Regions from separate parts of the Rhodococcus sp. NPDC058532 genome, predicted to be linked through region 1. Evidence: riboswitches for the same ligand, from Rfam matches in the RefSeq annotation. Region 1 holds a riboswitch; each other region holds the start of a gene.
What was found. A riboswitch is a leader RNA that binds a small molecule or an ion and turns the genes downstream of it on or off. The one in region 1 is predicted to bind cobalamin.
Positions count from the first base shown of each region.

Region 2: another riboswitch for cobalamin. It lies ahead of ACFWQG_RS06120 (VWA domain-containing protein); the one in region 1 lies ahead of ACFWQG_RS00410 (ABC transporter substrate-binding protein).
Region 3: another riboswitch for cobalamin. It lies ahead of ACFWQG_RS10005 (CbtB domain-containing protein); the one in region 1 lies ahead of ACFWQG_RS00410 (ABC transporter substrate-binding protein).
Region 4: another riboswitch for cobalamin. It lies ahead of ACFWQG_RS03620 (ABC transporter substrate-binding protein); the one in region 1 lies ahead of ACFWQG_RS00410 (ABC transporter substrate-binding protein).

Region 1 is NZ_JBHXNU010000001.1:83,021-90,553, forward strand. Features, by position in the region: gene ACFWQG_RS00385 (short-chain fatty acyl-CoA regulator family protein) at 1-32, opposite strand, end outside; gene prpD (2-methylcitrate dehydratase PrpD) at 332-1,834, shown strand; gene prpB (methylisocitrate lyase) at 1,836-2,750, shown strand; gene ACFWQG_RS00400 (bifunctional 2-methylcitrate synthase/citrate synthase) at 2,747-3,868, shown strand; gene ACFWQG_RS00405 (hypothetical protein) at 3,880-4,173, shown strand; cobalamin riboswitch at 4,207-4,399, shown strand; gene ACFWQG_RS00410 (ABC transporter substrate-binding protein) at 4,426-6,012, shown strand; gene ACFWQG_RS00415 (ABC transporter permease) at 6,009-6,968, shown strand; gene ACFWQG_RS00420 (ABC transporter permease) at 7,184-7,533, shown strand, end outside.
Region 2 is NZ_JBHXNU010000003.1:332,027-339,559, reverse strand. Features, by position in the region: gene ACFWQG_RS06135 (cobalamin biosynthesis protein) at 1-130, opposite strand, end outside; gene ACFWQG_RS06130 (cobyrinate a,c-diamide synthase) at 123-1,514, opposite strand; gene cobO (cob(I)yrinic acid a,c-diamide adenosyltransferase) at 1,508-2,122, opposite strand; gene ACFWQG_RS06120 (VWA domain-containing protein) at 2,168-4,105, opposite strand; adenosylcobalamin (AdoCbl) riboswitch at 4,114-4,274, opposite strand; gene mqo (malate dehydrogenase (quinone)) at 4,345-5,883, opposite strand; gene ACFWQG_RS06110 (alpha/beta hydrolase) at 6,004-7,014, shown strand; gene mtr (mycothione reductase) at 7,011-7,533, shown strand, end outside.
Region 3 is NZ_JBHXNU010000006.1:176,932-184,464, reverse strand. Features, by position in the region: gene ACFWQG_RS10020 (hypothetical protein) at 143-322, shown strand; gene ACFWQG_RS10015 (DsbA family oxidoreductase) at 392-1,129, shown strand; gene ACFWQG_RS10010 (CbtA family protein) at 1,217-2,008, opposite strand; gene ACFWQG_RS10005 (CbtB domain-containing protein) at 1,999-2,193, opposite strand; cobalamin riboswitch at 2,222-2,357, opposite strand; gene ACFWQG_RS10000 (antibiotic biosynthesis monooxygenase family protein) at 2,505-2,816, opposite strand; gene ACFWQG_RS09995 (MarR family winged helix-turn-helix transcriptional regulator) at 2,857-3,249, opposite strand; gene ACFWQG_RS09990 (MFS transporter) at 3,350-4,816, shown strand; gene ACFWQG_RS09985 (alpha/beta fold hydrolase) at 4,866-5,630, shown strand; gene ACFWQG_RS09980 (BTAD domain-containing putative transcriptional regulator) at 5,612-7,533, opposite strand, start outside.
Region 4 is NZ_JBHXNU010000002.1:191,505-199,037, forward strand. Features, by position in the region: gene ACFWQG_RS03560 (GH1 family beta-glucosidase) at 1-1,068, shown strand, start outside; gene ACFWQG_RS03565 (RDD family protein) at 1,136-1,597, opposite strand; gene ACFWQG_RS03570 (hypothetical protein) at 1,594-2,382, opposite strand; tRNA gene ACFWQG_RS03575 (tRNA-Val) at 2,531-2,605, opposite strand; tRNA gene ACFWQG_RS03580 (tRNA-Cys) at 2,624-2,694, opposite strand; tRNA gene ACFWQG_RS03585 (tRNA-Gly) at 2,717-2,789, opposite strand; tRNA gene ACFWQG_RS03590 (tRNA-Val) at 3,000-3,074, opposite strand; tRNA gene ACFWQG_RS03595 (tRNA-Cys) at 3,097-3,167, opposite strand; tRNA gene ACFWQG_RS03600 (tRNA-Gly) at 3,191-3,263, opposite strand; tRNA gene ACFWQG_RS03605 (tRNA-Val) at 3,597-3,668, shown strand; gene ACFWQG_RS03610 (DNA-deoxyinosine glycosylase) at 3,730-4,233, shown strand; gene ACFWQG_RS03615 (TIGR02611 family protein) at 4,310-4,687, shown strand; cobalamin riboswitch at 4,696-4,819, shown strand; gene ACFWQG_RS03620 (ABC transporter substrate-binding protein) at 4,922-5,929, shown strand; gene ACFWQG_RS03625 (FecCD family ABC transporter permease) at 5,926-7,017, shown strand; gene ACFWQG_RS03630 (ABC transporter ATP-binding protein) at 7,014-7,533, shown strand, end outside.

The DNA of each region.
Region 1 (7,533 bases):
CGCAGTCGCGGCCCGCCGTAGACCTTCTGCATGGTGGCGTCCTTCGGGGTCGAGGCCAAGTGCCGACCGATCGTCGAGCTGGACCGAGGCGGCGAACCAACTGCACCGACGACTCTAGCGGCCGCTGGCAACCGAACCGAGACCCAGGACCGGCGCCGCCCCGCGAATTTGCACCATTCGCAGAATGCGCCGACACGCACCACCGAATTTCGCACGTTCAGTCCCTTCCGGTGGTACCGGTTCCTCCCTAGGTTGTGGATATCGCCCTCGATCGGCCTTCTACCGGTTGAGAACTCAGTGTCAGACGTCGCCACCATCGGAGGACATCATCGTGAAGACGCATCCCGTTCGCACCCATCGCTCCGCCGAGGACTTCCCGAAGCACGAGCATCTCGCGTGGAAGATCGCCGAGGTTGCGACCGATCCCGTCGCGGTACCCGCGGACACCGCAGACATGGTGGTCAATCGGATCATCGACAACGCCTCGGTCGCCGCGGCCTCGCTGACGCGCCGCCCGGTCGCCAACGCGCGGGCCCAGGCACTGACGCACCCGTACCGTCCCGGCGCGGCGGTGTTCGGCGTGCCCGGCACCTTCTCCCCGGAGTGGGCCGCCTGGGCCAATGGGGTCGCTGTTCGCGAACTCGACTTTCACGACACCTTCCTTGCCGCCGAGTACTCGCACCCCGGCGACAACATCCCGCCGATCCTCGCGGTCGCTCAGCATGCTGGCCGCAGCGGCAACGACCTGATCCGCGGCCTCGCCACCGGCTACGAGATCCAGGTCGACCTGGTTCGTGCGATCTGCCTGCATGAGCACAAGATCGACCACGTTGCGCACCTCGGACCCGCCGCGGCCGCCGGGATCGGCACCCTCCTCGGACTCGACACCGAGACCATTTACCAGGCCGTCGGGCAGGCGCTGCACACCACCACCGCGACCCGGCAGTCCCGCAAGGGGGAGATCTCCAGCTGGAAGGCGTACGCACCGGCCTTTGCCGGCAAGATGGCCGTCGAGGCCGTGGACCGGGCGATGCGTGGCGAGGGTGCGCCATCCCCGATCTGGGAGGGCGAGGACGGCGTCATCGCCTGGCTGCTCGGTGGCCCGAATGCGGAGTACAACGTGCCGTTGCCCGGACCGGGCGAGGCCAAGCGCGGCATCCTCGACACCTACACCAAGGAGCATTCGGCCGAGTACCAGAGCCAGGCCCCGATCGACCTGGCGTTCCGCTTGCGCGAGCGGATCGGCGACCTGAGCCAGATCACGTCGATCGTGCTGCACACCAGCCACCACACCCACTACGTGATCGGCACCGGATCGAACGATCCGCAGAAGTTCGACCCAGCGGCGTCTCGCGAGACCCTCGACCACTCGATCATGTACATCTTCGCGGTGGCGCTGCAGGACGGGACCTGGCACCACGAGCGGTCCTACGCTCCTGACCGGGCGCAGCGCCCCGACACGATTGAGTTGTGGACGAAGATCTCCACCGCCGAGGACCCGGAGTGGACGCGCCGATACCACTCCGCCGACCCGAATGAGAAGGCGTTCGGTGCGCGCGCCGAGGTCACCCTGAAAAGCGGTGAGGTGATAGTCGACGAACTCGCGATCGCGGACGCGCATCCGCTGGGTGCGCGTCCCTTCGCGCGCGAGCAGTACATCGCGAAGTTCCGGACCCTCGCCGACGGCGTCATCGCCCGCGCCGAGCAGGACCGCTTCCTCGACGCCGCGCAGCGCACACCGGAGTTGAAGGCGGGCGAGCTGAACCGGCTTAGCGTCACCGTCTCCGACGACGTGCTCGCCCGTGCGCCGAAGTCGCCGAAGGGTGTGTTCTGAGATGGCTAGCCTCATTGCCGCGGCCGCGTCGGCCGCGGACAAGCGGATCGCCCTTCGCGCCGGGCTGACCGGCGGGACCATCCAGCGCCTGCCCGGTGCGATCAACCCGTTGACGGCCAAGCTGATCCAGCAGATCGGGTTTGACGGCGTCTACGTCTCAGGCGGTGCCTTCTCCGCCGCGCTCGGGCTGCCCGACATCGGCCTGACCACGCTCACCGAGGTCGTGGCGCACAGTCAGCAGATCGCCGGTGTCACCGACCTGCCGGTGCTCATCGACGCCGACACCGGCTTCGGCGAGCCGATGTCCGCCGCGCGCACGGTCCTGGCCGCCGAGGACGCGGGCATCGCTGGCCTGCACCTCGAGGACCAGGTCAACCCGAAACGGTGCGGTCACCTCGACGGCAAGGCGATCGTGTCGACCGACGAGATGGTGCGGCGCCTGCGGGCCGCCGTCACCGCCCGGCGCGATCCGAACTTCGTCGTCTGCGCCCGCACCGACGCTGCGGGCATCGAGGGTCTGGATGCCGCCATCGAGCGTGCGAAGGCATACGCCGATGCCGGTGCCGACCTGATCTTCACCGAGGCCCTGCGCACCGAGGCCGACTTCGAGGCGTTCCGCGGTGCAGTGGACGTTCCGCTACTGGCCAATATGACCGAGTTCGGAAAGTCGAAACTTGTTCCGGCGCAGATATTGCAGGACATCGGCTACAACGCCGTGATCTACCCGGTCACCACTCTGCGTCTCGCGATGGGAGCGATCGAGGCCGGGCTGCGCGAGATCCATGCGAGCGGTACGCAGGAGGGTCTCGTCGATCAGATGCAGACCCGCTCCCGACTGTATGAGCTGCTCGAGTACGAGCGCTACAACGAATTCGATTCCGGAGTCTTCAACTTCACGCTCGGAGGGAACCAATGACGAAGGCAGTCCCGACGATCCACAAGGGGCTCGCCGGTGTCGTGGTCGACACCACCGCGATCTCGAAGGTCGTTCCCGAGACCAATTCGCTGACCTACCGGGGATATGCGGTGCAGGACCTGGCCGTGAATTGCACCTTCGAGCAGGTTGCCTACCTCCTGTGGAACGGCGAACTGCCCACCGACGCCCAACTGGGGCTGTTCTGTCAGCGTGAGCGGGCCAGTCGGCGCGCCGATCGTTCCCTACTCTCGCTCGTGGCGAGAATGCCGGATAACTGTCATCCGATGGACGTGGTCCGCACCGCGATCAGCTGGCTCGGCGCCGAGGACCCGGAGGAGGCGGACAACTCTCCGAAGGCCAATCGGGAGAAGGCGCTTCGCATGATGGCTGTGCTGCCCACGATCGTGGCGGCCGATCACCGTCGTCGCCACGGCCTGGACCCGATCGCCCCGCACAGTCATCTCGGGTTCGCCGAGAACTTCCTGAACATGTGTTTCGGTGAGATTCCGGACCGGGAGATCGTGCACGCCTTCGAGGTGTCGCTGATTCTGTACGCGGAGCACAGTTTCAATGCCTCGACGTTCGCGGCGCGCGTCGTCACCTCCACACTGTCGGACATCTACAGTGCCGTGACCGCCGCGATCGGCACCCTCAAGGGTCCGTTGCACGGCGGCGCGAACGAGGCGGTCATGCACGCCATGCTTGAGATCGGTGAGCCGGAACATGCCGAGGCCTGGATGCGCGGCAAGTTGTCCCGCAAGGAAAAGGTGATGGGCTTCGGCCACCGGGTCTACAAGAACGGCGACTCGCGCGTACCTGCGATGCGTACGGCGTTCCTCGACGTCGCCGCGAAAACGGATGGCGGCGCCTGGGTTCGCATGTACGACATCCTCGAGCGCACCATGAGTGATGCCACCGGGATTAAACCGAATCTCGACTTCCCCGCAGGTCCGACCTACTACCTGATGGGCTTCGACATCGAGGTCTTCACCCCGATCTTCGTGATGAGCCGGATCACCGGGTGGACCGCGCACATCATCGAGCAAAGCGAGTCCAACGCGCTAATCCGACCGCTCAGCGAGTACACCGGCGTGGCACAGCGTGCGGTGGGAGCCTGAGCACCGGTTCGGTGGCGCGGGTCCCTGCCCTCGCGGCGGACTACGTCGATGCACACCTGTGGACGCGATCGGCGTTGACCCTGCGGGACCGCAGGCGGCTGATGTCCTTCGCGGTGTCGCGGTCGGCGCCGAGTCCCGCGGTCGCACATCTGGTCCTGCATGTCTTCCGGTGCACTGACGTGTGCCGCCCGTGGCACGAGTTCGTCGGACTCACCACCGACGAACTCGCCGCCATCCTCCGGGACACGGTGATCGCCCGCGACCACCTCGTCCGGGTCTCCGCACGGCACGAGTGTCTCGGCTGAACCTGCCCGAACGGCAGCGCAGGTCGGCGACACCGCCGCCCGAGTTGTCGGCTTTCGTCTTGTACTGTTCGACCCGACGCAGGGAACACCGGTGCGAATCCGGGGCTGTCCCGCAACTGTCACCGAGGAGCGAACCCCCACGCTCGGCCACGACCGCATGGTTGGAAGGCCGGGGGCGAGTGCTGATCCGGGAGCCAGGACACCTGAGTCGGGGGCCGGACACACGAAGGCCAGAACACCACGAGGATGGACATGAACAACTCGATATTCACCACCCGCCCGGGGTGGCGGGCCGCGCTGCGTGCGGGAGCACTCGCCGTCACCGTGGTCGCCGTCGCCGCGGGCTGCTCGTCCGGATCGGGCGCGTCCGACGGCGTCGCGGACGACCACCTGACGATCTACAACTCCTACAAGATCGCGGGACTCGATCCCGCAGCCACCGGGACGAACTGGCTCTTCGACTGGGGCGTCGCCGAGAACCTGCTCCAGGTCGACGAGGACGGCGCGATCTCGCCGTGGCTCGCGGAGAGCGTCGAACGCCGCGACGACCTGACCTGGGTGATCGAGCTCCGTGAGGGCCAGACCTTCCAGAACGGCAAGCCCGTCACCCCCGATGCGGTTGCCGCGGCCCTGACCCGGCAGATCGAGAAGTCCACGGCCGCGCAGGTCTACCTCGCGCCCGGCACCCGGGCCGTCGTCGAGGGCGGTGCCGTCGTCCTGCGCACCCCGAGCCCGAACGCGATGGTGCCCGCCGGTCTCGCCGCCCGCGACAACTCGCTGCAGATCTACGACGTCGAGGCCGTCGAAGCCGCGGCCGGGGACTCTGCGAAGATCGTCGGCAGTGGCGCCTACACCGGCCCGTACGCCATCACCGAATGGACCCCCACGGATCTCGAACTTGCCCGCTACGACGGGTACTGGCAGGGGATGCCCGCACTCACCGGGATCAGCGTGGACGTCGTCCCGGACGAGCAGGCCCGCATCGCTGGCGTCGAGAGCGGCGAGGCGGACATGGCGTTCTACCCGTCGACCGGCGCCCGACTCGCGCTCGACGGTCGCACCGACGTGGCGGTCAAGAACTCCCCGATGGCGTTGCAGTCCCTCCTCGTCGAGATGAACCTCAAGGAGGGCATCTTCACCGACACCGACGTCCGGAAGGCCTTCACCCTCGCCATCGACTACCAGGGCATCGCCGACAACATCGGCAACGGCTCCTTCGCCGCCGCAGGGGGGCTGTACCCCGACGTGATGCCGTACGCGGTGGACAACCAGAAGCTCGACCTGGACGAGGCGAACTCCCTCCTCGACGCTGCAGGCTGGGTGTCGGGCGCCGACGGTGTCCGTACCAGAGACGGGCAGCGTCTCACCGTTCGGTTCGTCACGCAGGCGCAGGGACCCGAGACCACCGACGTGGCGATCGGCATCCAGGAGCAGGTTGCTAAGGCCGGCTTCGACCTGCAGATCGACGTCGCCGAAGACTCCGCTGCGGTCAAGGAGAACCCGGCAGGTTGGGAATCGTCGGCTGCGCTGAGCGGATCGTTGTCCGGGACGGCCGATCCCGTGCAGCCGTACCTGGTGCGGTGGACCACCGGCGGATCGTCGAATGCGCAGGGCATTTCCAACCCGGAGCTCGACGCGATCGGAGACACGCTCCGCCACACCTTCGACGAGGGTGCACGCGACGAGTTGCTCGAACGCGCCCAACAGATCTTGGTCGTCGATCAGGCCTACGTTGTCGCGGGAACCTTCAAGTACTTCACGGTCGTGACCTCGGACGAATGGTCCGACTACGAGGTGTCGAACGTCCGCAGGCACATTCGGTACGACACCGGGGCGTGAGGGCGGCAGTGGGGCCGTCGCTGGGCCGCCTAGTCCAGGCCGTGGTCACCGCCTGGGGAGCGAGCGTCCTGATCTGGGCGCTCCTGCCCCTGGCACCCGGCGACCCGGCTCGATTGACGCTGGGCGCCCAGGGCATCCCCGAGCCGACCGATGTTCAGATGGCGGAGGTGCGTGCGCAACTGGGGCTGGGCCTTCCTCTGCCGCAGCAGTATCTGCGCTGGCTCGGGGGAGTGCTGCGCTTCGACCTCGGATCGTCGTACGTGACCGGTCGGCCCGTGACGACGGAGTTCGCCGAACGGCTTGGGCCGACCCTTCGGCTCGCGCTCACTGCCGTCCTTCTCGCGGTCGTACTGTCCTTGGTGCTCGGGTTGGTCGCCGCCCGCTATCGCGACCGGTGGCCGGACGCGGGCGCGCGCGCAATCGCGCTCGTGTCCGCGTCGGTGCCGGGATTCGTCGTCGGGCTCGTGCTGATCCAGGTCGTCGTGATCGAACTGGGAATCGGCAGGGTGGTGCTCGACGGGTCATGGTCGGCGGTTGCGTTGCCCGCGATCTGCCTGGCGTTCGGCCTCTTCGATGTGTGGTCGCGGCTCCTGCGAGCGAATCTCGTCGACGCCATGCGTGGTTCCGTCGTCGAGGTGGCCCGCAGTCGGGGTGCAACACCTCGCCGGGCCCTGCTGCGTCATGCTTTGCCGCACAGCCTTCCGCCGTACCTGCACGCCGTCGCGGTCGGGGTGGGAGCCGTCCTCGGCGGTGCTGCGATCATCGAAACGGTGTTCACCTGGCCAGGAATCGGGGCGTACGTCGTGTCGTCGGTCGCCACCCGGGACATGCCGGTCATCCAGGCGTTCGCCCTGCTGGCGACGTTGACATATGTTGCCGTCAACCTGGCCGCGGACAGCCTCGCGGCAGCACTCGATCCGCGGCTTCGTCGACGGTCGCGAGGTGTGCCGTGTTGATACGGAGCAGGTCCGTTCGACCCGCAGGCCGGGATTGGTCGTTCCGGGCAGGGGTCGGCCTCGCGGTCGTGGTGGTGTTGGCGGCGCTCCTTGGTCCGCACCTGATCGGCACAGACCCGAACGCACCGGACTACACGGCGAAGTTGCGGCCCCCCGGCACGGCGCATCCGTTGGGAACCGACCAGTTCGGGCGCGATCAGGCAGCGAGGGTAGTGGTGGGTCTGCGCCGATCCCTGTTCTCCGCGCTCGTGGTTCTCGCCGGATCCATGACGGTGAGCATCCTCGTCGGAGTGATCGCCGGGCTTTCGCCTCGGTGGCTCGACTCCGTCCTTGGCCGAGTCATCGATGTGCTCCTTGCCATCCCGAGCCTGGTCCTTGCCCTCGCGATCGTCGGGCTCCTCGGGCCGGGCTATCTGAACCTGCTGCTCGCGTTGATCGTGTCGTCGTGGGCCGCGGACGCCCGACTCGCGCGGTCGCTCACGCTGGACCTGGCGCACCGCCCGTACGTGACCGCAGCACGCCTGTCGGGCATCGGCACGGCGGAGATCGCGTTCCGGCACATCGT
Region 2 (7,533 bases), on a different contig from region 1:
CGGCCTTCCGGTCGAGCGTCGCCACCGCCCGCAGTGCGGTCCGGTCGTCGACGATCGAGACGATCGCCTCCAGCACCGCGTCGGGCCGCACCCCGGACCGAAGTCCGACGCCGACCACCAGGTCAACCATGTCGGGCACCGAACTCGCTTGCCGCATGGACGAATCGACGGATCGCGTCCGGGTTCCCGGCCGGATGCGTGTGCAGGTAGGACGCGTGCACTCCCCCGCCAACGAAGCCCTCCCGGGACGCGGCCCCGCTCGCGTGCCAGCCCCACGCGGGCGCCCAGCCGTCGGCGGACTGCGCGGCGAGCGCGGTCCGGTGGAACTCGTGGCCGACCACCCGTTCCCCGGCCGCGAACAGCACGGACGGGGCGAGCGCCACCGCCTCCCGGTAACCGAGGGTGAGCGTCGAACCGAAGGTGGCGTCGACATCGATCACCCGACACATCGGATGCCCGTCGAGGGCGCGGGTCAGGTACAGCAGTCCGGCGCATTCGGCGTGGATCGGCATGCCGCGGCGCGCCCGCTCCCGCACCGAGGTCAGCAACGCGGTGTTCGCGGCCAACGCCGCCGCGTGCTCCTCCGGAAACCCGCCGGGCAGCACCAGCGCGGCGGCACCGTCGGGGAGGTCGTCGGTGGCCGGGTCGAACAGCTGCACCCGCGCTCCTGCCGCCTCGAGCAGTTCCCGGTGCTCGGCGTACCCGAACGTGAAGGCCGCACCGCCAGCGACCGCGACGACCGGGGCACCCGCGACCGCAGGGCCGACCGCGACGACCGGGTCCCACGCCAGCGCAGTCACCGTCGACGATGCCAGTGCCCGCACCGCGTCCAGGTCGACGTGCCTGGCGATCAGGTCGGTCATCGCGCCCACCGCGGCGGTGGCGGCGCCGCCGTGCTCGACGGCGGTCACCAGACCCAGGTGCCGGGACGGCACCGCCAGCTCGGCCAGGCGCGGCACCACACCGAGGACCGGGATCCCGACCCGCTCGCAGGCCTGGCGCAGCACCTGCTCGTGCCGGGCGCTGCCGACCCGGTTCAGGATCACCCCGCCGATCCGGACGTTCCGGTCGAAGGTCGCGAAGCCGTGCAGCACCGCGGCGAGGGACTGACTGTGGCCGCGGGCGTCGACGACGAGCACCACGGGCGCGCCGAGCAGCCCCGCCACCTGCGCGGTGGAGCCCTCGGCCGCCCCGTCCGGCGCGGGGTCCGCGATCTTGCCGTCGAACAGCCCCATCACGCCCTCGACGACGGCGATGTCGCAACCCGCGCTGCCGTGCCGGTACAGCGGGCCGATCCGGTCCGCACCGACCAGCACCGGATCCAGGTTGCGCCCGACCCGGCCCGCCGCGAGGCCGTGATAGCCGGGGTCGATGTAGTCCGGGCCCACCTTAAACGGGGCGACCCGGTCCCCCGCAGCGCGCAGCGCACCGATGAGTCCCGTTGCGACGGTGGTCTTTCCGCTGCCCGATGCGGGTGCGGCGATCACCACCGCCGGGACGGCGCGATCTACCACTCGATGCCCCGTTGCCCCTTGCGGCCCGCGTCCATCGGGTGCTTGACCTTCGTCATCTCGGTGACCAGGTCGGCGGCGTCGAGCAGCGCCTGCGGGGCGTCCCGGCCGGTGATCACCACGTGCTGCTGGCCGGGACGGCGCACCAGGACGTCGACGACCTCGTCGACGTCGACCCAACCCCACTTGAGCGGGTAGGTGAACTCGTCGAGGACGTAGAACCGGTGTTCCTCGCGTTCGATCCGCCGGGCCACCTCCCGCCAGCCGTCGAGCGCGACCCGGGCGTGGTCCTCGTCGTCGCCCTTCTTCCTGGTCCACGACCAGCCGTCGCCCATCTTGTGCCAGGACACCCGGCCGCCTGCCCCGGTGGACTCGTGCAGGTCGCCGAGCGCCCGGAACGCGGCCTCCTCCCCGACCTTCCACTTGGCGGACTTGACGAACTGGAAGACCCCGATGTCGAAGCCCTGGTTCCAGGCGCGCAGCGCCATCCCGAACGCGGCGGTGGACTTGCCCTTACCGGGCCCGGTGTGCACGGCCAGGACGGGGGCGTTGCGACGCTGCCTGGTGGTCAGCCCGTCGTCGGGAACGTTGTCGGGGACACCCTTGGGCATGCGAATTCTCCTCGTCGGGTTGGGGGTTGGGCAGGGGACGGTCGGTCAGGCGGCCGCGCGGACGACGCCGGCGACCTGCTCCGCGGACAGTTCGGAGAGCCGGACGCAGGCCCCCCGCAGCGCGGTCGCGAGTTCCGCGGCCAACCCCAGCCGGACCATCCCGGTCTCGCAGTCGACGACGACGGCGGCGGCGGCCGTGTCGGCGAGCAGACCCGCCGCGACCTTCGCCCGGTGCACCGGGTCGGTGCCGCCGGTGGCGCGGCCGTCGGTGAGGGCGACGACCATCGCACGCCGGTGCGGATCCCGCAGCCGTTCCCGCAGCACCACCTCGCGGGCCGTGAGGAACCCTTGCGCGAGTGGGGTTCTCCCACCGGTGCGCAGCGACGCCAGCCTGCGGACCGCGATGTCCACGGAGGAGGTCGGCGGCAGCGCCACCTCGGCGGACGCGCCGCGGACCGTGACGACCGCGACCTTGTCCCTCCGCTGGTAGGCGTCGCGGAGCAGCGACACCACGGCACCGGTGACGGCGGACAACCGGTCCCTGGCCGCCATCGACCCGGACGCGTCGACGACGAACACGATCAGGTTGCCCTCGCGCCCCTCCCTCAACGCGCCCCGAATGTCTCCGGGCGCCAACAGCATCCGGCCGTCGGTGCGCCCACGCGTGGACTGGTGCTCGGCGGCGGCGAACAGGGTGGCGACCAGGTGCAGGCCGCGACCGGGGTCGGTGGTCGCGCGCACGGTCCGCCCGCGTACGGACCGGGACCGGGACCGCCTGCCCGGCGCGCCCTCGCCGACGCCGGGGACGGTCAGCAGCCGGGTGCGGAACTGGCCGGTCGGCGCGCCGACCGGGCGTTCCGGCGGCGCGCCGGGGCCGGTCGATTCTGGTTCCTCGGCCTGCGCCGCACCATCCGGGGCGGGGGCGTCGGGTGCGGGGCCACCGGCGTCCGGGGCGGGGGCGCCGCCACCGGGACCGTCCGGCTCGGGGTCGGGCTCGGGGTCATGCTCGGGCTCGGGCTCGGAGTGACTGCGGGCCTGCTCGTCGGCGTCCCGCATCGCCTCGTCCAGCTGCTGCTGGTCCAGGCCCGGTTCGTCGAACGGGTCGCGGCGGCGGCGGTGCGGCAGGGTCAGCTCGGCCGCGACCCGCACGTCCGGCTCGGCGACCTCGGTCGCACCGCGCCATGCCGCGTGCGCGGTCGCGGTGCGGGCCAGGACCAGGTCGGCGCGCATTCCATCCACGTCGAAGGAGGCGCACAGCGCGGCGATCCGGCGCAGCTCGGTGTCGGGCAGGCCGACCGCGGGCAGCGCGGCCCGCGCGGCGGCGATCCTGGCGGCGGTGTCGGCGTCGGCGCCCGCGTAGCCGGCCGCGAATCCGGTGGGGTCGGCCTCGAAGTCGAGGCGGCGGCGGATCACCTGCATGCGGACGTCGACGTCTCGGGACGCGGCGACGTCGACGGCGAGGCCGAACCGGTCGAGCAGCTGCGGACGCAGCTCGCCCTCCTCCGGGTTCATTGTTCCGACGAGGACGAACTTGGCGGGATGGGAGTGCGAGACACCGTCGCGTTCGACGTGGACGCGGCCCATGGCTGCGGCGTCGAGCAGCACGTCGACGAGGTGGTCGTGCAGCAGGTTCACCTCGTCGACGTAGAGCACACCGTCGTGGGCGGCGGCCAGCAGGCCGGGTTGGAAGGCACGCTCGCCGTCCCGGAGCACCTTCTCCAGGTCGAGGGAGCCGATCACCCGGTCCTCGGTGGCGCCGACCGGCAGTTCCACCAGGCGGGCCGGGTCGCCGCCCGCCGTCGGGGGCAGCAGCGCGGCGAGCGCGCGGACCACCGTCGACTTCGCGGTGCCCTTCTCGCCGCGCACCAGCACTCCGCCGATGCCGGGATGCACGGCGCACAGGGTCAGCGCCAGCCGCAGCTGGTCCTGCCCGACGATGGCACTGAACGGAAAACCGGGGTCTGCCGAATCCTGTTGCGTCACGGCGCCACTCTCCTCACTCCCCGGTCTCCGCGCCGGGGGTCGGACGAAAAGTTCCGCCGCCGCGGCAATCTGACTTCGGAACCGATCGTGGCTCGGTGTCCGTCACAGTGGCGGGACCGCGCCTGACTTCCACAGGACTTCCCCGCGACGGGAAACATGATGTTCGCCGCGAACTCTATCCGGTGCAACGACACCGGCCGCCACCTGGGCAGGTGACGGCCGGTGAACGGGTGGACGGATCAGGCGGATGCGGCGGCCGGGACCTCGACGGGGGCCTCGAGCTCGAGCGCCCGGTTGCTCCAGTCCCACACCTCACGGAACAGCGACTCGTTGTCGGACAGCTTCAGACCCAGCGACGGGACCATCTGCTTGAGCTGCGGCTCCCATGCGCTCCACCGGTCCCCGAAGCACCGCTGCAGGACGTCGAGCATCGCGGGGACCGCGGTGGACGCGCCGGGCGAGGCGCCGAGCAGACCCGCGATGGTGCCGTCCGCGGCGTTGATGACGGCGGTGCCGAACTCGAGCACGCCCCCGCCGCCCTTCTTGCGGATCACCTGCACCCGCTGACCCGCGGTGATCAGTTCCCAGTCGCCGCCGGTCGCGCGCGGCACGAACTCGCGCAGCGTCTCGATCCGGTCGTCGGCCGACTGCAGGAGCTCACCGATGAGGTACTTCGTCAGGCCGAGTTCGGTGACGCCGACACCGAGCATCGACATCAGGTTGTTCGGCTTGATGGATCCGGGCAGGTCGGTGACCTTGCCGTTCTTGAGGAACTTCGGCGACCAGCCGGCGTACGGGCCGAACAGCAGGCCCTTCTTGCCGCCGATGACGCGGGTGTCGAGGTGCGGCACCGACATCGGGGGCGCGCCGACCGCGGCCTTGCCGTAGACCTTGGCGTTGTGCTGCTCGATCAGATCCGGGTTGGTGCAGCGCAGGAACTCGCCGGAGACCGGGAAGCCACCGAAGCCCTTGGCCTCGGCGATGCCCGACTTCTGCAGCAGGTGCAGCGCACCGCCGCCCGCGCCGACGAAGACGAACTTCGCGTTCACGGTCTTCTTGTCGCCGGTGCGCTGGTTGACGACCTTCAGGGTCCAGCTGCCGTCGGACTGCTTGGTGATGTTGCGGACGTCGTGGCCGAAGTGGACGGTGCCGCCGGTGGCGCCGATGTTGCCCAGCAGCTGCTTGGTCAGGGCGCCGAAGTCGACGTCGGTGCCGCCGTCGGTCCAGTTCAACGCGACCGGATCGGAGAAGTCACGACCGGTGGCCATCAGCGGCAGGCGCTTGGCGAACTCGTCGGGGCGCTCGGTGTATTCCATCCCCGCGAACAGCGGGTGGCCGGCGAGGGCGTCGTAGCGGGCCCGCAGGTACTTCACGTTCTCCGCCCCGTGCACGAAGCTCACGTGCGGGATCGGGTTGACGAATTCCTTCGGCTCGGTGAGGATGCCGTTCTCGATCGCGTAGGCCCAGAACTGCCGCGACACCTGGAACTGCTCGTTGACGTTGACGGCCTTGGTGATGTCCACCGAGCCGTCCTTGGTCGCAGGCGTGTAGTTGAGCTCACACAGCGCCGAGTGTCCGGTGCCTGCGTTGTTCCAGGGGTCGCTGCTCTCGGCGGCGGCGGCGTCGAGACGCTCGAACACGCTGATCGACCAGTCCGGCTGCAGCTGCCGGAGCAGGGCACCGAGCGTGGCACTCATGATGCCCGCACCCACGAGAACTACATCGGTCTTGTGTACCGCGGTGTTGTCTGACACTGGAAAATCGACTTCCTTGTCCATTGGCAGCGGCAGTCACGCCGACTGCACGCGGAGTAGGTTACCCGCGCGTATGAGCGGGGTTGACCTCGCCTCAATTGTGCTCCCCCGAGTTCACATTAACGCCCACTACGATTGTGATCTGTGACCACCTGGGTGCGGGACCTCCTTGGCGAGGGCTACGAACAGACGACCTTGCCGCTCGGCACGGATCCCGACGGGGAGGGCGAGGTGGTCGCGACCCTCGTCCGATACCGGCCCGACGGGGCGACACCCCGCCGCCGCGCGGTGCTCTACCTGCACGGATTCACCGACTACTTCTTCCAGACCCACATCGCCGAGCACTTCCACGGGCGGGGATACGACTTCTTCGCGCTGGACCTGCGCAAGTGTGGCCGTTCGCGGCGGCCGGGCCAGACCCCGCACTTCGTGACGGATCTCGCACTGTACGACGCCGAACTGGAGTGGGCGCTTGCGACGGTCCGCGACCAGGTGCAGGGCGGTGCGGTGCTGCTCACCGCCCACTCCACGGGGGGCCTGATCCTGCCGATGTGGCTGGACCGGCTCAATGCCCGGCCGGGGGGCAGCGCGGCCGCCGGGGTCGCCGGGGCGATCCTCAACAGCCCGTGGTTCGACCTGCAGGGCCCGTCGTACGTGCGCAACGTCGGGACGGTCGCGATCCGGACCGTCGGCCGACTCCGGGACAAGCTCGAACTCAAGCAGCCGCCGATGGACGTGTACGGCCGCACCCTGCACCGCAGCCAACGCGGCGAATGGGACTACGACCTCGAATGGAAGCCGCTGCGCGGGTACGGGGTGACCTTCGGGTGGCTGCGCGCCGTCCGCCGCGCGCAGGCGCGGCTGCATCGGGGCCTCGACATCGGGGTGCCGTCGCTGATCCTGCGCTCGAAGGTGACGCACTACTCGATGCGGTACACGGAGAAGTCGGAGGCCGCGGATCTGGTGCTCGACGTCAAGCAGATCGCGCGCTGGGCGGGCTGCCTGGGCGACCGCACCACCATCGTTCCGATCGAAGGTGCCCGGCACGACGTGTTCCTGTCCCGCGAGGTGCCCCGCAAACAGGCGTTCGACGAGGTCGATCAGTGGCTGGACTGGTTGGAGCGGCAGGGCGCGACGGAAGGGCGGCCCTCGTGACCCACTTCGATCTGGCGATCATCGGATCCGGTTCCGGCAACACCATTCTCGACGACCGGTTCGCCGACATGACCGTCGCGATCTGCGAGGGCGGCACGTTCGGAGGCACCTGCCTGAACGTGGGCTGCATCCCGACGAAGATGTTCGTCTACGCCGCCGAGGTCGCGCGCACCATCCGGGACTCGTCCCGCTACGGCGTCGACGCGCGGGTGGAAAAGGTGCGGTGGAACGACATCGTGGAACGGGTGTTCGGCCGCATCGACCCGATCTCGGAGGGCGGCGAACGGTATCGGCGGGACGGCAGCCCGAACACCACCGTGTTCCCCGGCTACGCGACCTTCACCGGCCCACGGACCATCCGCACCGGAACCGGGGAGGTCATCACCGCCGACCAGGTGGTGATCGCCGCCGGATCCCGGCCGGTCATCCCCGACGTGGTGACCCGCAGCGGTGTCCGGTACGTCACCAACGACGACATCATGCGCCTGCCCGACCTGCCCGAGCGGCTGGTGATCCTCG
Region 3 (7,533 bases), on a different contig from region 1:
TGAATACACCGTGAAGCGCGGAATTCCGTTTGAAATATCGGAATCTCCCTGGAAGTACCTGGCACAGGGTGAATGGCATCCGAAGGTCCAATGGTCGATGCCGTGGGTAGCACTTGTGCCGACGAACTGAGGATCACTCCCCGTGACGAACTCCGCCAAGGCTCCCGCTCGCCGTCTCGCCGCCAAGATCGCCCTGGTCGGCGTCTTGACCGCTCTCCCGGTCGGCGTCGTTGCCGCCCCGGCCGTTGCCACCAATCTCGGCGGCAGCTGCAACATCGACGGAAACGTGAAGGCAGTGAAGGACTGCCCCGCCGCGGAGTAGGCCGATGGTCAAGCCCGGTTCGGGGCGCGTGCAGGAACAAGATGTCGATGGTGGACGTTTCAACCATTCGTGACTCCCGAACCCGTTGACCAGTCCGCAGCCACCACCGTCGTGCTGGAGGTGTGGTCCGACATCGCCTGCCCGTGGTGCTACATCGGCAAGAAGCGCTTCGATACCGCGCTTGCGCTGTTCCCGCACCGCGACCGGGTGCAGGTGGTGTGGCGGTCGTACCTGCTGTCCCCGGACACCCCGGTCGGTCTGCGGCGCCCCGAGGTCGACGCCCTCGTCGAGATGAAGGGCATGCCCGCCGCCCAGGTGAAGCAGATGTTCGCGCACGTCGCGAGCACCGCGGCCGCGGACGGCCTGGTCATGGACTTCGACACCGTCATCGCCGCCAACACCGTCGACGCGCACCGGCTGATTCACTGGGCAGGGGAGCGTGGCGAGGACCTGATGTCCGCGCTGTTCCGCGCCCATTTCGAGCAGGGCCGGGTCGTCGACGACCGGGACGAACTGGTTGCGATCGCCGCCGAGGTCGGACTCGACGCGGGCGCCGCGCGGGCGGCACTGGACGCCGACGCCGAGGCGGATCGTGTCCGAGACGACGTTGAGCAGGCCCGCGCGCTCGGCGTCACCGGGGTCCCGTTCTTCGTCGCCAACCGTGCAATCGGCGTCTCGGGTGCGCAGCCCGTCGAGGTGTTCACCCAGTTGCTGGAGCGGGCGTACGCCGACGCCAACCCGATCGTCACCCTCGCAGGCGCGTCGGACGCCGACGGCTCCTGCACCGACGGCTCCTGCGCCGTCTGACCCCACCCGCGGGTTCCCTAATGTCACATTCGGGATCGTGAGGTGACCGAATGTGACATTAGGGAACGTTGGGTACCGGGGGTCGGGCTAGCTGGCGACGGCGGGCGCGCGCTGCGCACGCCCGGCGCGCTCGGTGAGAAACGCGAAACCGAGGCCGAGTGCCAGCCACAGCGTTGCCTGGATCGCCAGCGACGAGACCCGGAACTCCCACAGCAGGGTTGCCGGGAAGTCCTCCCCGACCTCGTTGACCCCCGGCATCAGCACATAGCCGACCGCGACGATCGCGAGGAAGGCCAGGGACGGCGCCCCGACCTGCACGGACAGGTAACCGGTCGACGCGACGAGCCGGGCCACGTACGCGGCGACACCGACCGCAACCAGTCCGAGGACCACCGTCGCCAGCCACAGCCAGGTGCGCTGATTGATCGTGTCGGGGTCGCCGACCGCGGGCGGGTTCGCCGGGTACTTGAAGAACGGCACCGCCTCGATCGCCAACCAACCGGCCCCGGCCAACGCCAGTGCGAGCGCCGGACCGGACATGGCGGTGACCCGCCGCGCGTAATGCGCGACGACGGCGAAGATCGCGCCGAGCGCGAGGCCGGCGAGCGTGGTCGCGAGAAACAGGCCGATGCGCTGGCCGTCGCGGCTGACCAGGGCATCCTCCCCGTGCGAGTGCCCCTCCTCGGCTGTCGCCCCGCCGTGCGCGCCCGCGTCGGCTGCGTGGTCCTCCGCCGGGGCGGCGGACTCCTCGATCGCGATGGCCGCATCGATGTGCGGTTCGCCGATCACGAAGGCGACGGCGCCGGCAAGCAGGCCCGCGACGAGGCCCGCGAGCAGGCCGCGGATGAGGAGTTTCGTGAAGTTCTCGGTCAGTGGCACGGCAGGCCCAGCAGGTGGCGACCGTCATGCATCAGTTCGTGCATGTACATGCCGGTGCGCGAGACCGCGCCCTGGTCGAACCCGACCAGGTACAGGGTCAGCATCGCGAGCAGGACGACACCCGCGATGATCAACGCGACACCGACCGATTCGGTCGACGTGCTGGGGGTGTGAACGACAGCCATAGGTTCCTCCTGGGATAAACGCGTCCCGCAAAGTCCATGCGATGGCGGCGGGGTCTGGCTGTCGAGGCAGTGCCTCGATCACAGTGGCGCGACCGCTCCGGAGTTGCACCGGAATTCCCGTCCGACATCGCTATTACTGGCGCACTGTCGCACCGAGGCGCCCGCCGTGTCAATTGGGACGAATCCCCCGCCCGCGGTACGGAACCGGCCGTGCCGCGGGCGAATCCGGTCAGGATGTCGCCGATCGTGGCTGCGACCACCGCGTGCCTGCCGCGCAAAATACCGGGCAGGCACGCGCAGGACCGTTGTGGTCAGCCCTGCTTCGCCGCGACGTCGAGCACGACCTCGAACTCGAGCAGCGAGGCGCCGGTCGCGACCGGCTTCTTCGCCTCACCCGCGTGCGCGGCGCGGGCGTCGCCGTCCCGCCACGCGGCGAAGGCGTCCTCCGATTCCCATTGCGTCACCACGAAGTAGCGGGTCTCCCCACCGGTCGGGCGCAGCAACTGGAAGCCGAGAAACCCGGGGGAGTTCTCAACGGTTCCGGCGCGCTGCGCGAAGCGCTTCTCGAGTTCGGGACCGGCGCCCTCGGGCACCTCGATTGCGTTGATCTTCACCACTGCCATGGCCGAGAGGGTACTCCCGATTCCTGCGAAGACCGCGACCTCACTCGGCGGTGGCGGCGCCGTCGCCGAGATGCTCGGTCAGCACGGCCATCTGGGTCCTGCCCGCATCGGCGTGCACCGCGCGTCCGGTGTCGGTCACGTCGACGAAGACGCCGCGACGGTCCGATTCGCACAGTGATCGCGCCACCAGGCCCGCCTTCTCGAGGCGGGCAACGCTGCGGGAGAGCGCGCTCGGGCTGAGGTACATGTCGGCGGCCAGTTCCTGCATGCGGGGATGCCTGCAGGTGACCGACACCAGCCGGTCCAGCGTCTCGAAGTCGCTCATGCTCAGCCCGTGTGCGCTCTGCATCCGCCGGTCGAGCTCGCACGCGATGCCGTTGTACCGGCTGAGCAGGGCGCGCCAACTCTCGCGCAGCTCCGCTTCTGAGGTCATGGCCGCATCATAGTGCGGCCCACAGATCAGTGCAAGGAAAATAAATGCAAAGAGAATTTATGCTTGTGCATTGATTGCACATGCATCTAGTCTGGCTGGCGTGACTTTCACCGAAACCGCCCCGAACCCAACGACATCGGATTCCTCAGTCCCGCAGCAGGGTTGGACCGGCCGGCTGTGGGGGATCCTCGCGGTGCTCTGCGTCGTGATGTTCCTGGACGGACTCGACGTCTCGATGGTCGGCGTCGCGCTCCCGTCCATCGGCACCGAACTCGGCCTCGACACGACCTCCCTGCAGTGGATCATCAACGGCTATGTGCTCGGCTTCGGCGGCCTGCTGCTGCTCGGTGGGCGCACCGCCGACCTGCTCGGCCGTCGCCGGGTCTTCCTCGCCGCACTGGCCGTCTTCGCGGTCGCCTCGTTGATCGGCGGCCTCGTCGACAACGGAACCCTGCTCATCGTCACGCGCTTCGTGAAGGGCCTCGCCGCGGCGTTCACCGCCCCGACCGCGATGTCCATCCTGACCACCACCTTCAGGGAGGGGCCTGCCCGCAACCGGGCGCTATCGATCTTCTCGGTGTTCGGTGCCAGCGGCTACTCGTCCGGCCTGATCCTCGGGGGGCTGCTCACCAGCGCGGGCTGGCGCTGGACATTCCTCATGCCGGTGCCGTTCGCGGCCGCGGCCCTCGCGGCGGCGTGGGTGCTGATCCCGCGGGACCGGCCCGCCGACAGCGGTGGTCACGACCTCGGTGGGGCGATCACCCTCGTCGCGGGCATGATGCTGGCCGTTTACACCGTCGTCTCCGCCCCGTCGCGGGGCTGGGCGGATCCGCTCACCCTTGGATCGTTCGCGCTCGCCGCCGTCCTGCTCGCGTCGTTCTTCCTGGTCGAGAACCGGGCGGCGCACCCGCTGGTGCGGCTGAGCATCCTTCGGGTCGGCACCATCGTGCGCGCCAATCTCAGCATCGTTGCGCTGTTCGGTTCCTACCTGAGCTTCCAGTTCATGATGACGATTTTCCTGCAGTCGGTCCTCGGCTGGTCGCCGTTGAAGATGGCGCTGGCGCTGCTCCCGACCGGATTGATCGTCGCCGTTGCCTCGCCGTTCGTCGGACGGCCGATCGACCGGTTCGGCACCTCGCCGATGATCCTGGCGGCGCTTGCCTCGCTCAGCCTCGGCTACCTGTGGTTCCTGTTCGTCGGCAACGATCAGCCGTCGTACGTGGTGGCCATCCTGCCCGCGGCGATCCTGCTCGGCGTCGGGTTCGCGCTCGGCTTCACCTCGATCATGGCGCAGGCCACCGCCGGGGTGGACGACGCGGAGCAGGGGCTGGCGTCGGGGCTGGTGCAGACCTCCGCCCAGGTCGGGGCCGCCCTCGTGCTGGCATTGACCACGGCGCTGGTCACGGCAGGCTCGCACACCGCCGAGGCGGCGGGCGCGGGCTTCGCGCAGTTCCGTCCAGGCCTCGTCCTGGTGACCGGGGTGGCGCTGGTCGGCCTCGCGATCACCGCCGCGCCGCTGATCCGGCGCCGTCGGTACACCGCGGTTCCCGCCCCCCGGCGGGACTGATCCGGGAGACTGCGCAACTGCGGCACGGTACCGGGCTAGCCTCGGTGCCGTGCTGCATGACGAGGGTGGGACGGGCCGACCGATTCTGTTGCTCCACGGGCTGATGGGCAGTGCCCGCACCTGGCGCCGACACGTGCCGTGGCTGCGCGAGCACGGGCACGTGTACACCTTCGACGCGGCGGGCCACGGCCGACCGGCACCCCCACGGTTGACCACCGAGGCGTTCGTCGACGACCTCACCGCCGCGCTCGCGCCGCTCGAGGAGCAGATCACCGTGATCGGCCACTCGATGGGCGGGCTGCACGGCTGGTGCTTCGCCGCCGCCAACCCCGACCGGGTGCGCGCCCTGGTTGTCGAGGACATGGCGCCGGACTTCCGTGGCCGTACCGCAGCGGACTGGGCGGCAATGATCGGTGCCTGGCCGACGCCGTTCCGCGACGAGCAGCACATGGTCGACTTCTTCGGACCCGTTGCCGCGCAGTACTTCATGGATTCGTTCGAGCGCCGGGAGGACGGATTTCACCTGCACGGTGAGGTGCCGGTGTGGCGCGACATCTCGGAGGAGTGGGGTACCCGCGACTTCTGGGCGCCGTGGTCGGCGGTGCGGGCGCCCGCACTGCTCCTGGAGGGGGAGTACACCATCACCCCGCCCGGTCAGATGCGCGCGATGGCCGAGACGGAACGGGGATCGACGACGCGATACGAACTGGTCGCGGGCGCCGGGCATCTGGTGCACGACGACCGGCCTGCCGAGTTTCGCGCTGCGGTGGAAGCGTTTCTGGACGGGTTGCCTGGTCACGTCCCCGCTCGGTGACCGTCACCCGCCGGGGTCGCCCGGGTGGCACCCGCGGCGAAGGCGCGCTCGAAGCCTGCCGCGCCAAGCGCGCTCGTCGCCGCGGCCGTGATCCGGTCGACGTCGCCACGCTCGCCCCCGGGCAGCGGTGCACCGACCGAGTCGCGAGCGGCCGCCGCGGCGCCGAGCAGTCGGGCGGCCGCCGCAGGCCACCCCGCCAGCACCTCGGCCCCGGCAAGGCCCTCCATTGCCAGGGCCGCAGCCCGGGGGTCGCCGAGGCGCAGCGCAGCGGCGTGCCCCTCCTCGTGCAGTGCGCGTGCGTGGTCGGCGTCGCCGCGCAGCTCGGCGAGGAAGCCGAGTTCGGCAAGCATGAGCGTGGTGATCGGACCGAAGTCGCTGCGCCTGCCCCAGTCGAGCATCGACCGGAGTCGGGGTTCCGCCTCCTCGAGGCGTCCGGCTCGGCGGTCCGTCAGTCCGAGCCCGATCTCGGCGGACACCTCCCCGTTCCGGTACCCGTGTTCCCGTGCAAGGCGCCGTGACCGCTCGTGCAGTTCGCGGGACGCGGCGAGATCACCGGTCAGGAGCGAGATTCGGGCCAGGCCGCACAGTCGATCGGTCACCTCGCGCCACAGGCCGAGCTCCCGAGCCACCCGGAGACCGTCGGCGTGCAGGCCCCGCGCGCGGGCGTAGTCGCCGGTGACTTCCGCGACAGTGGCGAGCGGGTAGGCAGCCTGGGCCTGACCCCAACGGTCGCCGAGCTCCCGGAAGATCGACATGGCCCGCTCGCCGTCGCGGGCGGTCGCGGCCAGTGCGTCCGGTCCGGTGTGGCACTGGGCCCGCGTGCACAGGGCCGCGCCCGTCGCCCACGGGTCGTCCTCCGCGCTCAGCCGGGCCAGCGCCAGGTCCGCCCATGCACGCCCGCCCACCACGTCGACGGCCCCGTATCTCGCGTACGCGAGGAACCAGGTGGCGCGGCCCCGGCCGGGGAACTCGCCGCCTGCCGGTGGCAGTGTTGGCTCGGTGCCGCGGTCGCCGGACCCGTCTGGTGTGTCACCAAGAATTCGAATTCCGCTGTGCCAGTGGGCGGCTCGGATGGCGATCGGATTCTCCGGGTCACCGGCGTTCCGCAGCGCCTCGCCGAGCCAGCGGTCGGCCTCGGTGAACCTGCCACGCAGCACCCAATACCAGGTCAGCGCGTCGGCCAGCCGCAGCCCGAGATCCGGGTGGTCGGCGCAGCCGACGGTCACAGCGCCGCGCAGATTCGCGCCTTCCGCGTCCAGCCGGGCCAGCCAGGCCGGCTGTGACTCTCGATGCAGGTGTGGCCGGGCGGTCTCGGCCAGTTCCGTGAAATGCAGGCAGTGCCGCCCGAGCGTCGCGTCGCGTTCCCCGGATTCGGCCAGCCGGTCGGCGGCGTAGACGCGGATCGACTCCAGGAGTCTGTATCTCGGTCCGTCCGGTGTCTCGGCAACGGACACCAGCGAACGGTCGACCAGACCGGAGATCAGGTCGAGCACATCGGACGCGTCGATGCCCGCATCCGAGCACACCACCTCGGCGGATTCGAGCGTGCAGCCGTCCGCGAAGACGGCAAGCCGATGGAACAGGGTGCGCTCGGCGGCGGTGAGCAGGGAACTGCTCCAGTCGATCATCGCGCGCAGGGTCTGTTGCCGCGGGGGCGCATCCCGGTAGCCGGAGGTCAGCAGCCCGAAACGGTCCTCGAGCCGCTCGAGCAGGCGGGCCACGCCGAGCACCCGGACGCGAGGTGCGGCCAGTTCCAGCGCGAGGGGGATCCCGTCGAGTCGCGCGCAGATCGCGGCCACCGCCGCGGCATTGTCCGGTGTCAGCGCGAAGCCGGGTGCCGACGCGGCGGCGCGGGAGACGAACAGTTGCACCGCGGCCGACTCCGCAATCGGCTCGTCGCCAC
Region 4 (7,533 bases), on a different contig from region 1:
GAGCTCTGCGCGGCGGGCATCGCGCCAGCGGTGACGCTGTTCCACTGGGATCTCCCGCAGGCATTGCAGGACACCGGCGGATGGCTCGACCGCGACACCCCTGCCCGGCTGGCCGAGTACGCGGACATCGTCGGCCGCAGGCTCGGTGACCGGGTGCGAATGTGGATGCCGCTCAACGAACCCGTGGTGCACACCCTCTACGGTCACGCGCTCGGCGTGCATGCGCCCGGCCTGCAACTCGGGTTCGGTGCGCTCCAGGCCGCACACCACCAGCTGCTCGGCCACGGCCTTGCGGTGCAGGCGCTGCGCGCCGCGGGCTGCACCAACATCGGCATCGCCTCCAACCACGCCCCCGTGCACGCCGCGAGCGACGACCCGGCCGACGTCGAGGCAGCCGACATCTACGACCACATCGTCAACTGGACGTTCGCCGACCCCGTCCTGCGCGGTGCCTACCCGGCGCCGGAACTCGCCGCCATCCTCCAGGGGCCGATCGGCGATGACCTGAAAACCATTGCGCAGCCGCTGGACTGGTTCGGCATCAACTACTACGAGCCGACGGTGATCGGTGCCCCGATCAGCGGCGAGGGCAGCAGCGGGGTGCTCGAGGTCGACCTGCCGCCCGGCATGCCGTTCCGCCCCGTCGCGATCGAGGGCTATCCGCGGACCGACTTCGGCTGGCCGATCGTGCCCGACGGGCTGCGGGAGATCGTGCAGACCTTCGGCGACCGCTACGGCGACGCGCTGCCCCCGATCTACATCACCGAGTCCGGCGCCTCCTTCCACGACGCCGACCCGGACGGGGAGGGCCGCGTCCGTGACACCCGACGGATCGACTACCACCGCGACCACCTGCACGCCCTGCGCGCGGCGCTCGACGCGGGCGTCGACGTCCGCGGCTACTTCGTGTGGTCGATCCTGGACAACTTCGAGTGGGCCGCCGGATACCGCGAGCGGTTCGGCCTGGTCCACGTCGACTACAACACCCTCACCCGCACACCCAAGGACTCCTACCATTGGTACCGGAACCTGATCCGCGCCAACCGCCCGGCGGGCGTCACGCCATGACCCAGTAGCCCGGTGTCAGGCCGTGACGGTGCGGTCCCGCGTCAGGCCGTGACGGTGCAGTCCCGCGTCAGGCCGTGACGGTGTCCAGGTCCTGCCGCCAGTCGTACACGACCACGGTGCGCAGCACGATGTCCTGAATCGACCGGCGCCGCGGGTCGACGACCACCCAGACCAGCCCGATCGGGAAGAAGACGCACGCCAGCGCCCGCAGCAGTGCGGTCGCCCAACGGACCCGCCGGTGCCAGCGCGTGGTGACCCGCAGCCCCATCGCTAGCGACCCGACGGTGCGCCCGGTCGTCGCCCAGCACCCGGTCAGGTACACCACCGACGTGCCGAGCCATGCCGTCACCGACATCAGCAGTTCGGGTGCGGGAAAGCTGAACGCCTGCGGCGAGAGGAGCAGTCGGACGAAGACCAGCGCGAGGTAGCCGAGGCCGAGCAGCGTCAGCACGACACCGAGGTCGACCGCCGCGGCGAGGCCCCGGGTGACGATCCCGGCCGGTCGGCGTTCCGGAACGGCGGGCGTCACCGGCCGGCCCCCTCGCCGGTCCTCGGGTACCCGTGATCGTGCCGGTCGCGGCCGAACAGGCGGCCGACGAAACCGGCGACCGCGTCGTCGGCCTGCATGCCCTGGCTGCGGACCCCGCGCACCGCCTCCTCGGACAGCGACCCGGTCGAGTCGCGGATGATCTGCGGCAGGTCGACGCCGTCGATGATGCGGTTCGCGAGCCCGATCAGGTCGAGGCGGGCGATGATCGCATCGATGTCGATGCGGGCGGCGACGGCGTCCACATCGATGCCCGCCGCGAGCACGTCGAGATCGAGGGTGGCGGCAATCGCGTCGAGATCGATCCGGCGCACCTGGCGTTCGAGGTCCACCGTGTCGACGATCGCGTCGAGGTCGATCCGGCGCACGATGGCAGCCACGTCCACCCGCGCGGCGATCCGGTCGACGTCGATGCCCGCGGCGATCAGGTCGAGGTCGACGTGCTCACGCACGATCCGGGTCAGGTCGACCTCGAGCAACGCGGCGGCCACCACCTCGCGGACGGCGCCGCGCAGCACCGATCGGCCCAGCTCCGTTGCGGCACCGAGTGCCGCGGCGCCGCGCTCGGCCGCCGTCGACGCCAGCGCGTCGAGGGACCGGCCAACGCCGGGGACGACGCGGGCCGCGCCGAGGACGCCGCGCGTGGACCACCGCAGCAGGTCGACCGCGCCCGCGGCGGCACCGACCGCCATCAGCATCGGGTCGGTCCGGCGCGGGGACCCGGCAGGCGGAACTCCCGGCGGCGGCGCATCGGCGGCGATGACCATGGCGGCGTCCTCTCGATGCGGCGATTGTCTGCACCAGTACATACCCGATCGGGCGGCAGGTCCGCAGATCGGCGCACCGGGACGCCGAGCAGGACCGACGACACCACGAAGGGCCCCCGGCATGCCGGGGGCCCTTCGTGTCGAACTATGGTGCGCGATACTGGGATTGAACCAGTGACCTCTTCCGTGTCAGGGAAGCGCTCTCCCGCTGAGCTAATCGCGCGGGTTTCACCTTCGTGCGAGGTGGAGACGGGAATCGAACCCGTGTGCACGGCTTTGCAGGCCGTTGCCTCACCACTCGGCCACTCCACCGCGGGGGTTGATCACCCTCTCGAGCGGATGACGGGATTCGAACCCGCGACCCTCACCTTGGCAAGGTGATGCGCTACCAGCTGCGCTACATCCGCATTGCAATCTCGGGGGCGTTGCTTCCTCCGGGCTGCGAGAAGGAACAGTAGCCCATGGAGCGCGCAGACCACAATTCGGCTGGTCAGGATGTATTTCCGGGGATTCTGTCGGCGCGCGTGCCTGGCCGCGAGGCGGGCAGAGCGCCGCTCGCGCCGGAACGGGGGAATGAAAAAAGGACCCCGGAAATCCGGGGTCCTTTCGTCGAACTATGGTGCGCGATACTGGGATTGAACCAGTGACCTCTTCCGTGTCAGGGAAGCGCTCTCCCGCTGAGCTAATCGCGCGCGTCTATCGGTCGTGCATGAGAGGTGGAGACGGGAATCGAACCCGTGTGCACGGCTTTGCAGGCCGTTGCCTCACCACTCGGCCACTCCACCGCAAGGTTGAGTCCAACCTCTCGAGCGGATGACGGGATTCGAACCCGCGACCCTCACCTTGGCAAGGTGATGCGCTACCAGCTGCGCTACATCCGCATTGCAATCCCGGGGGCGTTGCTGCCTCCGTGCTGCGAGATGAAACATTAGCCCACGGGGTCGGGGCCGACAAATCGCCTGGTCAACTCCGGTGAATGCAAACAACAGCGGTGCAATTCACCTGCCAGTGGGCGAGGGGCCGGGCCCTTCCGTCCCGGATCGAGGTGGCGGGCGGGCGGATGCGGAACCCGCGGGCGAGGTGTCCCCGGCCGGGAGGGGGTCGGGAACGTCCTCGTGCGGGCGTGCAGCCGTGTGACCTGCCGGTTTTCCAACCATCACTGGACCGTGCTAGTTTTCTCCTCGTTCGGCCGCCGGAGTTGATCTCCGCGGCACGGTCCCGTGGCTCAGTGGGAGAGCGTCCGCTTCACACGCGGAAGGTCGCTGGTTCGATCCCAGCCGGGACCACAGCAGAAAAGGCGGTTGCGAGGGTTCTCGCGGCCGCCTTTTTGCTGTCTAATGGTTCGCCATGACGTTGGTTCACGGGTTCCCCGCCGTTGTCGACGACAGTTCCCACACCCTAATTCTCGGGTCCATGCCCGGCGCGCCGTCCCTCGTTGCAGGCAGGTACTACGCCAATCCCCGCAACAGCTTCTGGCCGATCATGGGCGAACTGTTCGGCGCGGGACCCGACCAGCCCTACCCGCACCGGCTGCGGACCCTGCAGGACAACGGCGTCGCGTTGTGGGACGTGCTGAAGGCGTGCCGCAGGACGGGCAGCGCGGACGCCGACATCGAGGTCCGCTCCGAGGTTCCGAACGACTTCGCCGCCCTCTATTCGCGGCACACCGCGATCGAGCGGGTGTTCTTCAACGGCGCCCGGGCGGAGATGGCCTACCGCCGGTCGGTGGTTGCGGCGGGTGCGCACCCCGCCGGCGTGACCCTCGCCCGGTTGCCGTCCACCAGCCCCGCGAACGCCGCGACGCCGGCCCTGGCGAAGGTCGACGCGTGGCGGGCCCTGCTGGAGCGGTGACGACCCGCGGCCGTGCTGCGGGTCGCTCGGTACCGTTGACCGGGTGACGGCACAGGCGCGCAGCGAGAACCGGTGGATGCGGGCACGACGGCGGATCGCCGCGAACCCGGTCCTGAACCTGAGCTACCGGATCGCGGTCGGTGTCGTCGGGACGCTCGTTCTCGCGGTCGGCATCATCGCGATCCCGTATCCGGGGCCGGGCTGGCTGATCGTGTTCGCGGGGCTGGGGATTCTCGGCTCGGAGTTCACCTGGGCGTACCGCCTGCTCCGGTTCGCGAAGGGCAAGTACGACGAGTTCATGGAGTGGTTCGGCAGGCAGTCCCCGGTGGTGAAGATCCTGGCGGGGCTCGGGACCGCGCTGGTCGTGGTCGCGACGCTGTGGGTGCTCGGCGCGATCGACATGGCGGGCGGGTGGATCGGGATCGAGCACCCCTTGCTCGAGTCCCCGCTCTGACAGTGCATACTGCCCGCAGCACTACAGGCGTTCGCGCAGGGGAAGTCCGGTCGAAGTCCGGCGCTGGCCCGCAACGGTAGGCCGCTCTCGCAGCGGTGAGCCCGATTACCTGCCGATCGTCGTGCGACTCCCCATCGTCGTGGTCCACGAGCGGAAGTCCGGTCAGTGCGCCGGCGGATCGGCCGGTGCCGTGTCGGATGCTGCGCTGGTGGACCCCCGAACCCCGAGGTCCCCGTGAACATTCACCACAAGCGACGCGGCATCGCTTCTCTCGCACTCGTCGCCACCCTCGCGCTGACCGGCTGCTCCCGGGACGCAGGCGCCGCCGAACACGCGGCGGCGCAGCCGTTCCCCACGCCCGTCACCGTCACCAACTGCGAGCGCACCACCACCTTCGACGCGCCACCGCAGCGGATCATCCCGATGAACGCCCACGTCACCGAGGTGCTGATCCTGATGGGCGTCGCCGACCGGATCGTCGGCATGGGCTACGGGGAAACCCCGAACCCGATGCCGGAGGTCGCCGACCGGTTCCGCGCCATCCCGAGCCTGGCCCGGCAGTACCCGACCGCCGAGCAGATCCGTGACCTCGAACCGGATCTGGTCGTCGGCGGGATGCGCAGCGCCTTCGACGCGAAGGAGGGCCGGGACCGCGACCTGCTCGAGGCGGCGGGCATCGACACCTTCCTGTTTTCCGAGTACTGCGGGCAGGGTTTCCCGTCGATCGGGCTGCTGGAGAAGGACTTCGCCGATCTCGGTGCCCTGCTCGGTGTCCCGGAGGCGGCCGCGACGCTGACCGCCGAGATCACCCAGCCGCTCGCCGAGATGCGCGAGCGGCTCACCGCGGCTGGCGCGGCGCCGGTGCCGACCTTCTTCTACGACGGCGGCGAGAACGAGCCGCTGACCATCGGCGGGGTCGGGATCGGCAATCTGATCGCCGAGTACGCGGGCGCACGCAACATCACTGCCGACGGTGTGAAGCCATACACCACGACCACCTGGGAGACGGTCGGCGAACGCGCGCCGGAGGCGATCGTCGTCCTCGACTACGGCAATGCGCCGGTCGAGCAGAAGCTGGCCTACCTGCGCGGGCACCCGATCATGTCGGCGACCCCCGCGGTCCGCGAGGACCGGATCGTCGTGCTGCCGTTGGGCAACTTCTTCGAGGGCCCGCGGATGGTCGACGCGGTGCGCGAGCTCGCCGGGCGGCTGCATCCGACCGTGCCGGGGGTGACCGGATGACGGTCGTCGCGGCGCCCGCCGCGTCGACCCCTGCCGCGGACGCCCCGGAAGCGGCCCGTCGGATCGCAACGCCCGCACTGATTCTCGGCCTCCTCGTCGCGTTACCGGTGGCGATCGCGCTCGCGGTGTCGTTCGGTTCGGTGCGGATCCCGGTCGGCGACGTGTGGGCGATCGTCGGCCACCGGATCAGCGGGGGAGCCTTCGACCCGTGGTGGTCGCAGGCCAGGGAACGGATCGTCCTCGACTCCCGCCTGCCCCGCGCCCTGACCGCGGCCGCGGTCGGTGCCGCGCTCGCGCTCGGCGGCGCGCTCGCGCAGGCCGTCACCCGCAACCCCCTCGCCGACCCGTACCTGCTCGGGGTGTCCTCCGGCGCGGGTTTCGGGGTCGTGCTGGTCACCGTGCTCGGCGTGGGCACCGGCCTGCTCGGGGTGTTCACGGTGCCCGCGGCCGCGTTCCTCGGCGCGCTGGTGCCGCTGGTCGCGGCCCTCGCGATCGGCGGCAGGCACCACAACGTGACCGGCGTGGTGCTGGTCGGCGTCGCGATGGCCCAGGTGTTCACCGCGCTGACGATGTTCGTGCTGCTGGTGATCGCGGACGAGCACCAGCTGTCGACGGTGCTGCGCTGGCTTGCTGGCGGATTCGGTGATGCCCGCTGGTCCACCGCGGTGTGGCCCGCGGTCGCGCTCGCCGTCATCGGCGCCGCCGCGCTGGCGTCGGCGCGCTGGCTCGACCTGCTGCACGCCGGCGACGACGGGGCAGCCGCGCTCGGCATGAACGTGCGCCGCTTCCGGGTGCTCGTCCTGCTGGGTGTCTCGGTACTCGCGGCGGCCGCCGTGTCCGTCGCGGGCGGCATCGGGTTCATCGGACTGCTGATCCCGCACGTGGCGGGCTTCCTGGTCGGGCTCGGCGCGATGCGGCTGCTTCCGGTGGCCGCGCTGCTCGGCGCGGTGGCGCTGGTGCTCGCGGACCTCGCCGCCCGCGCGGTCAGTGCGAGCACCGAGCTGCCGGTCGGTGTCGTCACCGCCCTGGTCGGTGCGCCGGTGTTCGTGGTGATGCTGTACCGCCAGTTTCGGCGGGAGGACGCATGAGCGCCGCGGTGGCCATCCACGAACTGCGCGCCGAGCTCGGCGGCCGCGAGGTGCTGGCCGGGGTGGACCTGCAGGTCGCCCCGGGGCAGGTGCTGGCGCTCGTCGGCCCGAACGGCAGCGGCAAGACCACGGTGCTGCGCTGCTGCTACCGGGCGATGCGGCCGAGCGCGGGCCTGATCGCGGTCGGGGGCAGGGACTCCGCGACGATCGGGCGGCGGGAGCTGGCGAGGGAACTCGCCGCGAGCACCCAGGAACCGCCGAGCGCGCCGGGGCTGACGGTGCGGGAATCGGTCCGGCTCGGCCGCGCCGCGCACCTGGGCTGGCTCGAACGCGCCAGCGGGCGGGACACGGCCGTCGTGGACGACGCGCTCGCCCAGGTCGGGTTGACCGCGCACGCCGACCGGGACGTGCGGGCGCTGTCCGGTGGGGAACGGCAGCGGGTCTCGATCGCCCGCGCCCTCGCCCAGCGGCCGCGGGTGCTGCTGCTGGACGAGCCGACCAACCACCTGGACCTGC